2 regions of the Streptomyces sp. NPDC040622 genome follow, and region 1 is predicted to be linked to the other one. Evidence: riboswitches for the same ligand, from Rfam matches in the RefSeq annotation. Region 1 holds a riboswitch; the other holds the start of a gene.
What was found. Region 1 has a riboswitch for S-adenosylmethionine ahead of ACZ592_RS12580 (hypothetical protein). Riboswitches for the same ligand answer to the same signal wherever they lie in the genome.

Region 2: linked by a shared signal. The riboswitch ahead of ACZ592_RS35945 (aminotransferase class V-fold PLP-dependent enzyme) and the one ahead of ACZ592_RS12580 (hypothetical protein) in region 1 are both predicted to bind S-adenosylmethionine.

What each region holds. Positions count from the first base shown of each region.
Region 1 covers NZ_JBVIXD010000004.1:122,652-129,949, forward strand. Annotated here, with positions in the region: gene ACZ592_RS12565 (amino acid permease) at 1-75, shown strand, start outside; gene ACZ592_RS12570 (GNAT family N-acetyltransferase) at 94-648, opposite strand; gene ACZ592_RS12575 (SDR family oxidoreductase) at 682-1,413, opposite strand; gene ACZ592_RS12580 (hypothetical protein) at 1,551-1,889, opposite strand; SAM riboswitch class IV at 1,934-2,043, opposite strand; gene ACZ592_RS12585 (radical SAM protein) at 2,123-3,481, opposite strand; gene ACZ592_RS12590 (Gfo/Idh/MocA family protein) at 3,588-4,655, opposite strand; gene ACZ592_RS12595 (Gfo/Idh/MocA family protein) at 4,652-5,668, opposite strand; gene ACZ592_RS12600 (carbohydrate ABC transporter permease) at 5,741-6,619, opposite strand; gene ACZ592_RS12605 (carbohydrate ABC transporter permease) at 6,612-7,298, opposite strand, start outside.
Region 2 covers NZ_JBVIXD010000016.1:107,171-114,468, reverse strand. Annotated here, with positions in the region: gene qcrB (cytochrome bc1 complex cytochrome b subunit) at 1-482, shown strand, start outside; gene trpD (anthranilate phosphoribosyltransferase) at 641-1,705, shown strand; SAM riboswitch class IV at 1,793-1,910, shown strand; gene ACZ592_RS35945 (aminotransferase class V-fold PLP-dependent enzyme) at 2,084-3,457, shown strand; partial or broken gene ACZ592_RS35940 (glycerate kinase) at 3,406-4,163, opposite strand; gene ACZ592_RS35935 (hypothetical protein) at 4,519-4,788, opposite strand; gene ACZ592_RS35930 (small secreted hydrophilic protein) at 4,724-5,017, opposite strand; gene ACZ592_RS35925 (Lrp/AsnC family transcriptional regulator) at 5,135-5,416, opposite strand; gene ACZ592_RS35920 (rhomboid family intramembrane serine protease) at 5,454-6,197, opposite strand; gene ACZ592_RS35915 (hypothetical protein) at 6,379-6,618, shown strand; gene ACZ592_RS35910 (NYN domain-containing protein) at 6,653-7,298, shown strand, end outside.

The DNA.
Region 1 (7,298 bases):
CGCCGCTCGTACAGCACGCCGCAGGCGTACGGCTCGGACCGCGAGCAGGCGGAGGTCGCGGAGAACATCGTCTGATCCGGTCCCGGGACCGCCTCACACCGGGCGGTCGTTGAGGATCTTCTGGAAGAGCCGGTGGTCGCGCCAGGCGCCCTTGATGCACAGGTAGCCCGGCGCGACCCCGTACTCCTCGAAACCGCACTTAGCGAGCACGCGCTGCGACGCGGTGTTGTGGAGCAGGGTGCCCGCCTCGACACGGTGCAGGCCCAGGTCCCCGTCCGCCGCCCCACACACGTACCGGGCGGCGGCGGTGGCCAGACCCCGGCCCACCTGCCCGGCGTCGATCCAGTAGCCGAGGTTCCCGCTGCGGGCCGGGCCCAGCACGATGTTCGACAGGGCGGCGTGGCCGACGACCTCGTCGCCGCTCACGAGCACCCAGTGCGCCGAGCGGCCCGCACGGCCGTCCTCCAGCTGCCCGCGGACCCGGTCCCTCTGGCCCTCCTCGGTGTAGAAGGACTCGGGCCGGTCCGGCTCCCAGGGGTCGAGGTGCACGCGGTTGCGCCGGTGGGCGCGGGCGAGCGCGGGGCCGTCGCCGGGCGCGACGGGTCGGATGGCTACGTCGTGCGCGAGGGCGACCGCTCCAGTGATCATGTGCACAGCGTACGAGCGGCCGCCCGGGGCGCGTCAGCGGCCGCCCGCCACCCGCAGCACCGTGCCGGTCGCGTACGAGGCGTCGTCCGAGAGCAGCCAGGCGACGGCCGCCGCGATCTCCGACGGCTGCCCCGAGCGCCCCATGGGGATGCCCGGAGCGAGCTTCGCGGGACGCTCGGGGTCGGCGTGGAACTCGGTCCAGATGACGCCGGGGGCGACGGCGTTGACGCGGATGCCGTCCGCCGCGACCTCCTTGGCCAGGCCCACCGTCATCGTGTCGACGGCGCCCTTGGCGGCCGCGTAGTGGACGTACTCGCCGGGGGCGCCGAGGGTCGCGGCGGCGGAGGAGATGTTCACGATCGCGCCGCCGCCGGCCGACATGTCGCGCACCGCGCGCCGGGCGCAGAGCAGATACCCGAGCACGTTGACCTCCAGGGCCCGGCGCAGACCCGCGGCGTCGGCCTCCGCGAGCGGACCGACCGGGGCGCCCACGCCCGCGTTGTTGACCAGTCCGGTGACCGGGCCGAGCTCGGCCGCCGCGGTGTCGAAGAGGCGGTCGACGTCGGCCTCGTCGGCGGTGTCGGCCCGGACGGTGACGCAGCGGCGGCCTGCCGCGCGTACCGCGTCGGCGGCCTTCTCGGCGGCGGCCTCGTCCGCGTGGTAACCGATGACGACGTCGTGGCCCTCCTCGGCGAGACGGGCGCTGACAGCGGCGCCGATGCCGCGACTGCCGCCGGTGACGACGGTGACGGGGTGGTGTTGCACGGGGGACCTCCGGCTGTGGGTGGCTGACTGTCGCGCCGCCCGGACGCGGGGATCGCCCGCGTCCGGATCACGTCGTCATCCTACGAAGCGGTGATCTTCGGCGGCGGCCGGGACGAGGCGGGCCCCGGCGGATGCCGTCAGTGATCCGCCGGCTGCGGGGCCACGCAGACCAGCGTGGTGCCCACGGTGTCGCGGCTGAGCCGCAGCAGGTTCCAGCGGGGCTGCCACCGGGCCAGGCCCTTGTGCTCCCGCAGAAGGCCGCGCAGCCGCTCCGGGTCGTGCGTCCACAGGGCCGCGGGGACACCCCTGGTCGGGCCGAGCACATGAAGGGCGATGCGGCCGTCCTCCGCGACGTCGTGCGAGGACAGGAGCACGTCGACCACCGTGCCGGGGTCGCTCGCGCTGTTGCGGGCCTGGGTCCAGTGGACCTGGTGACCGGGGGTGTAGGTGTCGCAGGTGTCGTGCGAGTGCGTCATGGTGCGCCTCCGGAGTCGTGGACCCCGGTGTCGCCGACCCCGGTGATCCGCCGTTCCCCGTGCACGTCGCACGGGGCGGGTCGTCACCCGGGGCACCCGCGACGGAGCGGGGTGCCGTCCAGCGAGCCGGGGCTTGGCGCTGGAACTCGTGACCCGCCCCGACCGTAACACGGCGTCCGGGAGGCCTGCCCGGGCTTTTCCGCACCCCCGGACAGGCCTCTCACCCCACGGTTCTACGGGGTTTCCACCGGCACGACGGCGTCCTCGGGGGCGGCCTTCTCCGCGGGCAGGCTGTCCATGAAGGAGCTGACCGAGAAGACCGCGTTGCCGGGTCCCGCCGGGCCGTAACCGGGCGGCGACGAGAGGCCGTTGGCCTCCATCGTGGCGCGGTAGGCCTCCAGGAGCCGCACGTGGTACTCCAGCGGGGCGCCCTGCGGGTTCGCCTTGCCGAGCGGGGTCGTGGGCTCCGGGCACCAGGTGGTGAAGCGGGGCGTGATGCCGCGCGACATGAAGTACTGCAGGCCCTCGACGGTGGAGTCGATGGCCTCGTCGACCGTCTTGAACCCGAAGGGCTCCGCCATCTCGACGCCCGCCACGAAGTTCGGGATGACGTTGCGCGGCCCGAACACCTCGGCGGAGTCCAGGATGCGGCGGTGCCACTCGTCACGGCCGACGTAGCGCTCCTTGCCGGGGCAGTACCGCTCGAACAGGTACGGGTCCCACACCTCGTAGTTGGGGTGGTAGATCCGCACGCCGTAGTCGTGGAAGCGCTGCACGTCCGCCTTGGGCAGGGCCTGGGCGACGACCTTGCCGATCCAGCGGCCGGGGAAGCGCTCCTCGATGGCCTTGGCGTACTGGCCGTAGAAGTCGGCCTCGTCCTTGCCCTGGAGCTGTGTGGTGATGGCGCCGCCGGTGAGCGTGTACGCGGTGGACGACTTGTTGGTGTCGTACTTGTCGATGATGGCGAGGGCCTCAAGCACCTCGTCCATCGGCTTCACGCCCGTGTAGGGGCGGCCCGCCGCCTTCTGCTGGCGCCAGTTGTGGTTGATGTCGCAATACTGGCACTCCTCCTTGGCGCCGAAGTACTGGCAGACGCGGAAGACCGTCAGGTAGATCAGGTAGCCCCACTGGATGGTGGGGGCCACCTCCATCACGGACTTGCCGTTCTCCAGGGTGTGCCGGTAGTAGTCCGGCATCGGCGGCAGGCCGACGTCGGAGATCCGCACGCCGTCCAGGTAGAGGCCGAGGACGCCGTGGTCGTCGGCGGCCACGCGGTAGGGCGACGCGGGGTTCACGCGCACCGAGACGACGGTGCGGCGCAGCTCGTAGGGACCGCCGGTGAGGACGATCTCCTCCGGCGGGCGGCGCAGCGCGGCGGCCCCCAGCTCGGGGAGCGTGCCGTGGTCGAAGGAGAAGATGAAGTACGACTTCGGCTTGACGTCGCCGCCCTCGTTGTCGCTGAGGGCCGACTCGTCGAAGGCGATGCCGCCGCGCAGCAGGTCTTCCTTGATCACGGCTTCCCGCGGCACGTGCGGGAACCGCTCCATGAGTGACTCGATGAGCTGGGTACGGCTCTCGCTGCGGCTTGGCATGGGCCGGGCACCTCGGATCCTGTCGGTCGATCTGTCCCGTCCACGCTAATACGCGCCCGATCCGTTCCGGATCCGACTCCGGTCTCAGTCCTCATCCGCAGCAGGTCTAGACTCCGGGCGGGCTGCCTCCTTCGTTGACGCGGCCTCCTTCGTTGACGCCGGCCGGCACCACCGGGACCCCCGTGGCCGCGGAGGCGTACCCCGCCGCCACGAGGCGCAGCGTGCGCAGGCCGCCCTCTCCGTCGGCGACGTCCGTGCCGCCCTCCTCGGGTCCGTACAGGAAGGCGCGGAGCATCCGCTCGTCCAGGTCGACGCCGAACGGGACCTCCGTGCCGCGTCCGGCGCGTTCGCTGAAGCCGTGCACCTTCTGGTCGAAGGCGTCCATCTCCAGCGTGGCCCGTTCCCCGACGACGGTGAGCTCCAGGCCGCCCCAGGAGTGGTGGGATCGCGGGTGGGACCAGCTGCAGTCGATGGTGGCGACGGCGCCGTTGGAGTAGGTCACGCTGACCAGGCCGCTGGTCTCGGCGTCGACCTCGTCGGCGTACAGGAGGTTGTTGGTCTGCGCGTACACCTCGACGGCGCGGGCCTCGTCGAAGAGGTCGTCCAGCAGGTCGGCGATGTGGACGGTGTGGTCCATCAGGGCGCCGCCGCCGGAGAGGGCGGGTTCGGCGAACCAGCGGCGGTCCCGGGTCGGCATGCTGCCGTTGTTCGCGCCCGACACCGCGAGGACCGCTCCCGCCTCCCCCGCGTCGACGGCGGCCTTCACGGCGGCGTAGGCGGGGCTGAAGCGGACGGGGTGGGCGACGGCGAGCCGGACGCCCGCCGCGCGGCAGGCGGCGACCATGGCCTCGCCGTCCTCGACCGTCGCGGCCAGCGGTTTCTCGCACAGGACGGCGGCCACGCCGTGGGTGGCGGCCCGTTCGACGAGCGGGCGGTGGCGGGCGTTCTCCGAGCAGACGAGTACGGCGTCCGGGCCCCAGGCGAAGGCCTCCTCGTAGGTCTGCGCGTACGCGGTCCCCGTCGCCTCGGCGAGCGCCCGGCCGCGGACCTCGCCGGGCGCCGCGTGGTCGGTGTCCGGGTCGCTGCCCAGGACCTCGATGCCGGGCATGCGGGCGAGCAGCCGCAGGTAGCCGGCGGCGTGGACGTGGGCGAACGACAGGACGGCGACCTTCATCGCGCTGCCTCCTCGATCTCGACGGCTTTGCCGGTGCGGCTGGATTCCACGGCGGCCTCGGCGATCCGTACCGCCTCGACGCCGTCGCGGGTGCTCACCCGTGGTGCGGGCCCGCCGTCCTGCCAGGACGCGGCGAACTCGCGGAGTTCGGTCAGGAAGGGGCTCTCGGTCATCGGGCCGGCCGGGATGCCTTCGTTGGCCGCGCGCACGCCCTGTGCGGTGATCCGGAAGCCCGGTACGGCGGTGGAGTCGTGGTGCAGGAGACCGTCCGCTCCCGCGACCCGGAACGTCGTGCGGAACGGCTGGTCGGGCAGGCCCCACAGGCCGCTGACGTGGGTGACGGCGCCCGACGCGTGGGTGAGGACGGCGGTCGCGGTGACGACCTCGGGCGGGGTGCCCGTCGCGTGCTCGACGCCCCGGGTGCGCGCGTGCACCCGGACCACGTCGCCGGCGAGCCAGCGGGCGATGTCGAGGTCGTGCACCATCAGGTCCATGATCACGCCGCCGGACTGGGCCGGGTCGCCGAACCAGGGCGCCCACTGGGGCCTGGCCCCGCCGCGGGTGAAGCGCAGCACCGCGAGCTCGCCGAGGTCACCGCGGGCGACGGCCTTCCGCAGGGCCGCGTACGCGGGGAAGTAGCGCACCACATGGGCGGGGTGGAGCCGTACGCCCGCCGTCTCGGCGGCCGCCGCGATCTCCTCGGCGTCGCGGGCGGTCAGGGCCAGCGGCTTCTCGCAGACGACGTGGCGGCCCGCGGCGACGGCGGCGAGGACGAGGTCCTTGTGGGTGGGAGTGGGGGTGCAGACGTCGACCGCGGTCGTGTCGGCGAGGAGGGCGTCCGCGCTGTCGACGGCCCGGACGTCGTGACCGCGCTCGGCGTACTCGCAGGCGAGTTTCTCCGCGGAGCCGTCGACGGTGTGCACGCTCACCCGGGCGCCGAGCGCCAGCCAGCCGGGCAGATGGGCGCGCGCGATACCGCCGGCGCCGAGCAGGCCGATGTGAAGCGGTGGCATAGGGAACGACTGCCTTTCCGTGGGGGTTTGGTGGGGGTGGGGGGGAGCCTCGCTCGGGGGGGTGGGGACGGGTCAGCTCTTGGAGCCGGACAGGGCGACGCTCTGGACGAAGTGCCGCTGCAGGAAGACGTAGACGAGCAGCATCGGCAGACTGGCGATGAGCGAACCGGCCATCATCACCGGGTAGTTGGTCTCGAACTGCCCTTCCAGGGAGGTGAGCCCCGCGCTGATCGGCATCTTCTGCGGGTCGGTGTTGACGATCAGGGGCCACAGCAGGTCGTTCCAGGACCACATGGCGGTGATGACGGCGAGGGCGGCGAGTGCGGGCCGGATCAGCGGCAGCATGATCGACCAGAAGATGCGGAAGGGGCCCGCGCCGTCGATGCGGGCGGCCTCCTCCAGCTCCTTGGGGAGCGTGAGGAAGAACTGGCGCAGCATGAAGGTCCCGAACGCGCTGAACATGCCGGGCAGGAACAGCGCGGGCGCGGTGTTGAGCAGCCCGAGCGCCTGGATGATGTCGTACTGCGGCAGGACCAGCAGCGAACTCGGCACCATCAGGACGGAAAGGAAGAGCGCGAACAGGACGTTGCGGCCGCGGAATTGCATGCGGGCGAAGGCGTAGGCGGCGAGGGAACAGAAGACGAGCTGGCCGAGGGTGCGCCCGACGGTGTTGATCAGGCTGTTGGTGAGCATTTCCCGGAAGGGCAGCGCGGTGAACACCTCCTGGAAGCTGTCCCCATTCCACCGGTCGGGCAGGAAGGTGGGCGGGACGCGCGAGGTTTCCGCGAGGGTTTTCAGCGCTGTGAGCAGTTGCCACAGGAACGGGAAGACCATCACGAGCGCGCCGAGGGAGAGCACGGCGTGGGTGGCGACGGATCCGCCCCTGATGCGTTTCGGGGCGGCGGGGGTGCGCTGCGGCATGCCAGGGGTGCGTTTTGGGGTGTCAGGCATAGTGCACCCACCTCTTCTGGATCCGGAACTGCAGATACGTCAGGGCCGCGATGACCAGCATGAGGAGGAAGGCGAGCGCGGCGGCGGCGCCTTGTGCGTTCTCGATGAACGCCCATTTGTAGAAGAGGCCGACGACGGACTGCGTATCGCCGATCGCGGGGTTCTTCTCGGCCATCATGATGTAGATGAGGTCGAAGGTCTGCAGGGAATTGATCATGCAGATGACGGAGGCGAAGAAGAGGGTCGGGCTGAGCAGCGGGAGCGTGATGGTGAAGAACCTGCGCAGCGGCCCTGCCCCGTCCAGTTCCGCGGCTTCGTAGTAGTCCTGCGGAATTCCCTTGATGCCCGCCATGAAGATGACGAGGTAGTAGCCGGTGGTCGACCAGACCATCACCGTACCGATCGCGTAGACCGCGCTGGACGGGTCGGAGACCCAGTAGTGGCGGTCGATACCGAACCAGGTCAGGACTTCGTTGACGAGGCCGAAGTCGCCGTTGTAGAGCCAGTTCCAGACGAGGCCGACGGCCACCGGCAACGTCACGAACGGGACGAAGTACAGGGCCCGGTACACGGCGACACCGCGCAGGCCGCGACGGTTGAGGAGGGACGCGACGACGATCGCGACCGGCAGTGCGGTCAGCCCTATGACGCTGTATATCAGCGTGTTGCCGAGCGCCTG
Region 2 (7,298 bases), on a different contig from region 1:
GTGTCGCCTGGATCACGGCGTACATGGTCATGCTGGTCGGTGGTGGCAACGACCTGTGGGCCACCCACTTCCACCTGTCGCTGAACGCGATCACCTGGTTCGTGCGGATCGGCTTCTTCGTCGGTCCGGTCCTCGCCTTCATCGTCACCAAGCGGATCTGTCTGGGTCTGCAGCGGCGCGACAAGGACAAGGTGCTGCACGGCCGCGAGTCGGGCATCATCAAGCGCCTGCCGCACGGTGAGTTCATCGAGGTCCACGAGCCGCTCAGCCAGGAGCAGCTGCACACGCTCACGGCGCACGAGCAGTACAAGCCGGTCGAGATCGGCCCCGCGGTCGACGAGAACGGTGTCGAGCGCAAGCTGTCCGGTTCGCAGAAGCTCCGGGCGAAGCTCTCCAAGGGCTACTTCGGGGAGGACAACCAGATCCCCAAGCCCACCGCCGAGGAGTACAAGGAGATCACGAGCGGCCACGGCCACCACTGATCAAACCGAGCTCCACGAGCTCTGACCACAAGGTCGCCACGGCAGGAGCCCCGTCCATTGCATGGACGGGGCTCTTTGCCGTCCCGGACGCTGGATAGGGTGGTGCCACCCCCTGTGCGGGGGCCCTTGTCACCCACGGACGAAGACCAGGAGCGGCTATGAGCGCTGTGACCCCCGCAGGAGGCGACACCGCGGCGGACCGTTCCTGGCCCGACGTGCTGAACGGCCTGCTCGACGGGCGCGACCAGAGCGCGGACGACACGGCCTGGGCCATGGACCGCATCATGCGGGGCGAGGCCACCGACGCGCAGATCGCGGCCTTCGTGGTCGCCCTGCGGGCCAAGGGCGAGACCGTCGAGGAGATCTCCGGACTCGTCCGCGCCATGTACGCGCACGCCAACGTCATCGACGTGCCGGGCCCGAGCGTCGACATCGTGGGCACCGGCGGCGACGGCGCCAAGACCGTCAACATCTCGACCATGTCGGCGATCGTCGTCGCGGGCACGGGCGCGAAGGTCGTCAAGCACGGCAACCGCGCCGCCTCCAGCGCGTCCGGCGCCTCCGACGTCCTGGAGAAGCTCGGCGTCAATCTGGACCTCACCCCGCAGCGGGTCGTCGAGGTCGCGGACGAGGCCGGCATCACGTTCTGCTTCGCCGTGAAGTTCCACCCCGCGCTGCGCCACGCGGGCGGCGCGCGCAGCCAGCTGGGGATCAGGACCGTCTTCAACCTCCTCGGCCCGCTCACCAACCCCGCCCAGGTGCGGGCCCAGGCCGTCGGTGTCGCCGACCCCAAGATGGCGCCCGTCGTGGCCGGCGTCTTCGCCGAGCGCGGCAACTCCTCGCTCGTCTTCCGCGGCGACGACGGGCTCGACGAGCTGACGACGACGGCGACGTCCCGGGTCTGGACGGTGCGGGACGGCGCGGTGCGCGAGGAGGCCTTCGACCCGCGTGACGTCGGCATCGACGTGGTGCCGGTCGAGGCGCTGCGGGGCGCCGACGCCTCGTACAACGCGGAGGTGGCGCTGCGGCTGCTGGACGGGGAGAGCGGGCCGGTGCGGGACGCGGTGCTGCTGAACTCCGCGGCGGCCCTGGTGGCCCTGAGGCCGACCGACGAGCCCCTGGTGGAGCAGTTGCGCGCCCAGATGGTCAGGGCGGCGCAGGCGATCGACTCGGGCGCCGCGAAGCGGGCCCTGGAGCGCTGGGTGTCCGCGAGCAACCGCTGAGGAGAACCCTCCGGTGTGACGCACGGCGCAGTCCGGAATCTGGACTGCGCCTTGCGCGCCGAAGATCGTGTGGCAGGATGCTGCACAGGTCATGAGTGACAGCGACTACGGCCCCGGCCCGCTGTCCGGCAACCCTCCGTCCGTGGCGGGGTGCCCCGGGTGAAGACCAGGCCGTGCGCAGCGAGGCGTATGGCAAGCGCGGACCCCTCTCAACCCTGGGGTCCTGGTCCTCAAGGGAGCAGTCTCGTGAGCAAGCGAATGTGCTAGGGCCTTCGGCCCCTTTCCGCACACCCTTCTTCTCTTCATCACTGCACCGCCGCACCCCTGTCGTGCCGCTGTCGTCGCAGTGAACTCACTTGTCTCTCACGGGAGTTCGCCATGTCTGTTTCCGCCGTTGCCGTCGACCCGTCCGTCTGCGCCCCGCTGGCCGTCCTCGGCAGGGACGTCACCGTTCCGCTGGTCACCGGTGGCGAGGTGACGTACGCGGCGCTCGACTACGCGGCGAGCGCCCCGGCGCTGCAGCGGGTCTGGGACGACGTGGCGGCGTACGCGCCCTACTACGGCAGCGTGCACCGCGGGGCCGGCTACCTCTCGCAGCTCTCCACCGACCTCTTCGAGAACTCCCGCGAGACCGTCGCCGCGTTCCTCGGCTGCCGCGACGGCGACCAGGTCGTCTTCACCCGCTCCACCACCGACTCGCTGAACCTGCTGGCCGCCGCGCTGCCCGCCGACTGCCAGGTCTTCGTCTTCGAGACCGAGCACCACGCCTCGCTCCTGCCGTGGCGCGACGCCCGCGTCACCTACCTCAACGCGCCGCGCACGCCCGGCGAGGCCGTGCAGACCCTGGAGCGCGCCCTCGCGGAGCGCGACCCCTACGGCCCCGCCCTGGTGTGCGTGACCGGCGCCTCGAACGTCACCGGTGAGCTCTGGCCGGTGCGCGAGCTGGCCGCCGCCGCCCACGCGCACGGCGCCCGGATCGTCCTGGACGCCGCGCAGCTCGCGCCCCACCACCCCGTCTCCATCGACGAGTTGGACGTCGACTGGGTCGCCTTCTCCGGCCACAAGCTGTACGCGCCCTTCGGCTCGGGCGTCCTCGCGGGCCGCTCCGACTGGCTGCGTGACGCCGAGCCCTACCTGGCCGGCGGCGGGGCCTCGCGGAAGGTGGCGCGCCGCGCCGACGGCGGCGTCGACGTGGAGTGGCACGACACCGCGGCCCGCCACGAGGCCGGTTCGCCCAACGTCATCGGCGTGTACTCGATCGCCGCCGCCTGCAAGGCGCTCACCGAGGCGGGCTTCGACGACCTCGTCGCTCGCGAGCAGTACCTCATCGGGAAGGTCCGCGAGGGCCTCGCCGAGGTGCCGCAGGTGCGGGTCCTCTCGCTGTTCGGCGACGACGCGCCGCGCGTGGGCGTCATCTCCTTCGTCGTGGACGGCTGGAACAGCTCGCACTTCGCCGCCGCGCTCTCCGCCGAGTACGGCATCGGCGTGCGGGACGGCCTCTTCTGCGCCCACCCGCTGGTGCGCACCCTGCTCGGCAGCGAGCCCGACGAGCCCGGCGAGTGCGGTGCCCCCGAGGCCGCGCCCGGCGAGAAGTCCCTGAACGCCATCCGCGTGAGCTTCGGCGCGGGCACCCCCGACGAGCACGTCGAGCGTTTCGTGCGCGCCGTCAAGGAACTGGTCGCCGACGGAGCGCGGTGGAACTACCGCACCGAGGACGGGCGTTGCGTGCCGGACACCAGCGCCGCCGCCTGAGCCGGAGACAGCAGCCGTGACCCGAGCCGGATCATCCGCACGGTCCGCTCGGCCGCGTCGGTGAGGAACTCGCCGCCCCTGCCGAGCGCCTCGGTCGGCGGGACCGGGGCGGGCAGGATGGCGCTGCAGGCGTCCACGCCCAGCGCGCGGACCGTGTGCGCGCCGGGCCACCTCGGCGGGGATCGCCGCGCGGCGTCCGGTGGTCCGGGGCGCCCTCGGCGGTGATGACCAGGTCGGCGCGGGCGAGCCTGCCGTCCAGGCCGACTCCGTCGAGCAGGACGTCGAAACGGGGCAGGAGGGCGGCGCCGAGCGCGGCGAGTCCGGTGCCCAGGCCGCCCGACGCGCCCGTGCACAGGTCGGCGCGTACGCGCAGGTCCCGCGTGAGGATGTGCGCCCAGTGCTCCAGGGCGGCGGTCAGCTGTTCGACCTGAGTGGGGGTCGCGCCCTTCTGCGGGCCGAAGACGCGGGCGACGCCGCGCTCACCGCACAGCACGTTGAAGGGGCCGCAGGCGACGCGGATCCCGGTGTGCGCGAGGCGCGCGTCGAGGCCGCTCGCGTCGATGCGGCTCAGGCGCGTCAACTCCCGCCCGCCGGGTCCCGGTTCCCAGCCGTCGGCGTCCAGGAGGAGGGCGCCGAGGGCCTGCAGGGCGCCCGTGCCGCCGTCCGACGTGCCCGGGTCGCCACAGCCGACCAGGACGCGTCCGGCGACGGCCCGGCCGATGGCCGTCGCCATCGGGAGCGCGACGCCCGAGATGGCGGGCAGCACGGTGAACACGTCGGCGGCCTTGGCCCGTTCGCCCGCCGGGTGGATGGCCACGACGAACGCGGCCGCCGGGTGGCCCTCGCCCGCCCCGATCTCCCCCTTCGCCCAGCGGATCTCGCCCCGGTCGCGGTGGAGCGTGCCGGTCGCGTCGGGGGACGCGAAGACGGCCCTCATCGCGGCGGGGTCCTCGGCCGGCGGGTGGTCGATGCGCGGCTCGCGGGACTGCTGCTTCTTGGCGGGCGCCCGGCCGGAGCGGCCGACCAGGCCGAGGAGTTCCTCGTCGGGGTCGGTGAACCTCTCACCCGTGTGCGGGCCGACGCCCTCGCGCGCGAGGTTTGGTGAACTCGCCGGTCTCCTGGGCCAGGAGGCGGTCGATGCGGTGCTCGACGTCGCGGAGCAGGACCGAGCGGGTGGTGGCCGCGACCGCGCCGAGCGCGACGGCCATCACGACGAGCAGCCACAGCAGGACGCGGACACGGGCCGGTATCCGGCGGCGCCGGGGCTCAGCCGTCGTCTCCGGGCCCGTCGTCGTCGCGCTCGCCCCGGCCGTCGTCGGCGCTGGCGTCATGGCCATCGTCCGAGGGAGTCTCGCTCACCGGAGGTGGGGACACCTTCTCGTCGCTGGGGGAGGGCCGGGGCGCGCCCGGTGGCGAGGAGGGCGAGCCGCTCTCCAGCTCCGCCTCGGGCGGGGCCTCGGGCTGCTCGGGCCGGTCGGTGAGGGCGTAGCTGGTCGCGGTGATGCCCAGCGGAATCGCCACGACGGCGGCCAGGGCGGCCATGCGGTGGGAGAAGACCATGACAGCGAGGGTGGCCGTCGCGGTGCACCGCCAGGATGAGGCGCTGAGGAAGAAACCCTCGTCAGGGCCCGTGCGTACGAGGACCGACCCGGCGGGCGGGACGGCGGGGGAGCGTGCCTAGGAGTCGAGGCCGATCGCGAAGGCCGCTTCCAGGTCGTGCTGCGAGTACGTGCGGAAGGCGACGTGCGTGTCGGTGCCCTCGACGCCGGGGATCTTGCTGATCCGGCCCGGGATGACGTCCGCGAGGTCGTCGTGGCGGGCCACGCGCACCATCGCGATCAGGTCGTACGTGCCGGTCACGGAGAAGACCTCGCTGACGGAGTCGAGCGCGGCGATCGACTCGGCGATCTCCGGGATCCGGTCCACGCTGGTCTTGATGAGCACGATCGCGGTGATCACGGCTGGCTGTCTCCCTCGGTGGCCGGTGCTGTGCCTTTCACTCTAGCCCTCCCGTCTCCCGCTCCGGCGCGCGCACGGACGTGCTCCGCGACCCCCTGTGCTGCCGCACGCACCACCCCCACGCGAAGAGGAACCCGAGCGAGAAACCCACCAGGTGCGCCAGGTACGCCACACCCGTCCCCTTGCCGCCCTGCCCCGCCGCCAGCCACTGCAGCGTCACCCAGAACGGCAGCACCACCCACGCAGGGAAACGCAGCGGCAGGAAGAAGAGGAAGGGGAAGAGGCTGGTGACGCGAGCTTGCGGGAAGAGATAGAGGAAAGCACCGAGGACGGCGGAGATCGCTCCGGACGCTCCCACGAGCGTCTGGTCGGAGCCCGCGTGCGCGGCCGCGTAGGCCAGCAGGGCGAGATATCCGCAGCAGACGTAGAAGAGCGCGTACAGGAGGTGTCCCATGCGTTCCTCGACCATGGCCCCGAACACGTACAAGAACATCATGTTCCCGAGCAGATGCAGCCAGCTTCCGTGCACGAAGAGAGCGGTGAACGGTCCGAGGGCGGCGCGCGGGACCCCGCTGAACAGTTCGACGGGTACCACTCCCCACCGCTCGAAGTAGGCCTGCTGCGCCGCCAGCAGCTCGTCACCCTTGCCGTAGACGGGGTTGAACCCGGACACGGGGGAGACGACGAAGACCAGGCAGCAGACGGCGATCAGCCCGTACGTCACCGGGGCGGACTGCCCCCTGAGCAGCCGGCCCGCCTTCGAACCCCATGTGTGGATCATGAACAGAGCATGACGTAACGGGCGCTACGCGCACAGATCGCCATGCCGCGTCGGAGGGCGCAGCATGGCGCCCCTTACAGGCCTTAGGGTTACGGGCACTACGCGCCGCGGAATCCCGCGTGGGCAACTCGGTCGCCGAAGACGTCGACGGACAAGTCTCCGAAGAAAGCGAAGAGCCACGATGACGGTTCCCCTGCCGACCGCCACCACCCGGTGGCGCTGCACGCTGTGCGGCAATCTCACGCGTTTCGACGTGACCCGCAGCTCCAAGGTCGTCGAGTATGTCCATCTCGACCTGGCCGGAGAGTCGAACGTCGAGGAACGAGAGGTGGTCAGTGAGACCATCGAGTCGGTGCGCTGCCGGTGGTGCAACGCGGTGGATCAGGTCGAACTCGTGGACAGGCCGGGCGCCGACTCCTGAAGGAGCGGGGCCCGCACAGCTAGTGGGGTGACGGATGGTGGAGAGCGCAGGCGGGGAGCCGGACGACGGCGCCGCTGAGGTGCTCGACCGCCCGCTGCCCGACGGGGTGCGCCGGCGGGTCGTCCAGATCGTCTCGGACGGTTTCGGCGGTCTCACCCTGGCCGAATTGCCCGCCCAGCTGCGGCAGTACGCGCGCTTCACGCCCACCCGGCGTGCGAAGTTCGCGGCGAACGCCATGGCGGCGGCGGTGGAGAACGACACCCTCTTCCGCCAGCGCATCGGCGAACGCCTCAGGGAGGTGCAGCCCGAGCTCGCCGGCGCCCTGGACGCGGGCTCGCCGCCCCCCGCCGCCGACCCCCAGGACGTGGCGGCCGCCGCCTATGTGCTGCGCCCCGCGGGCTGGGTGAAGCTGGTCACCGCCGCGGGCGAGGAGGCCCAGCGGGCCGACGCCGAGCGCGTCGACGACGAGACCAGGGCGGAGCTGGAGCGGCTGCGGGAAGAACTCGCCGCCGCCCGCGGCCAGACCAAGGCGGAGACCGAGCGGCTGCGCGTGGAGCTCGAAGCGGCGCGCAGGGAAGCCGAAGCGGTGCACCGCAAGCTGCGCGGCGCGCTCAGCGACGTCAAGCGGGGCGAGGCCGCGCTGCGCAAGGCCGCCGCCGAGGCCGAGGCCGTGCGCGCCG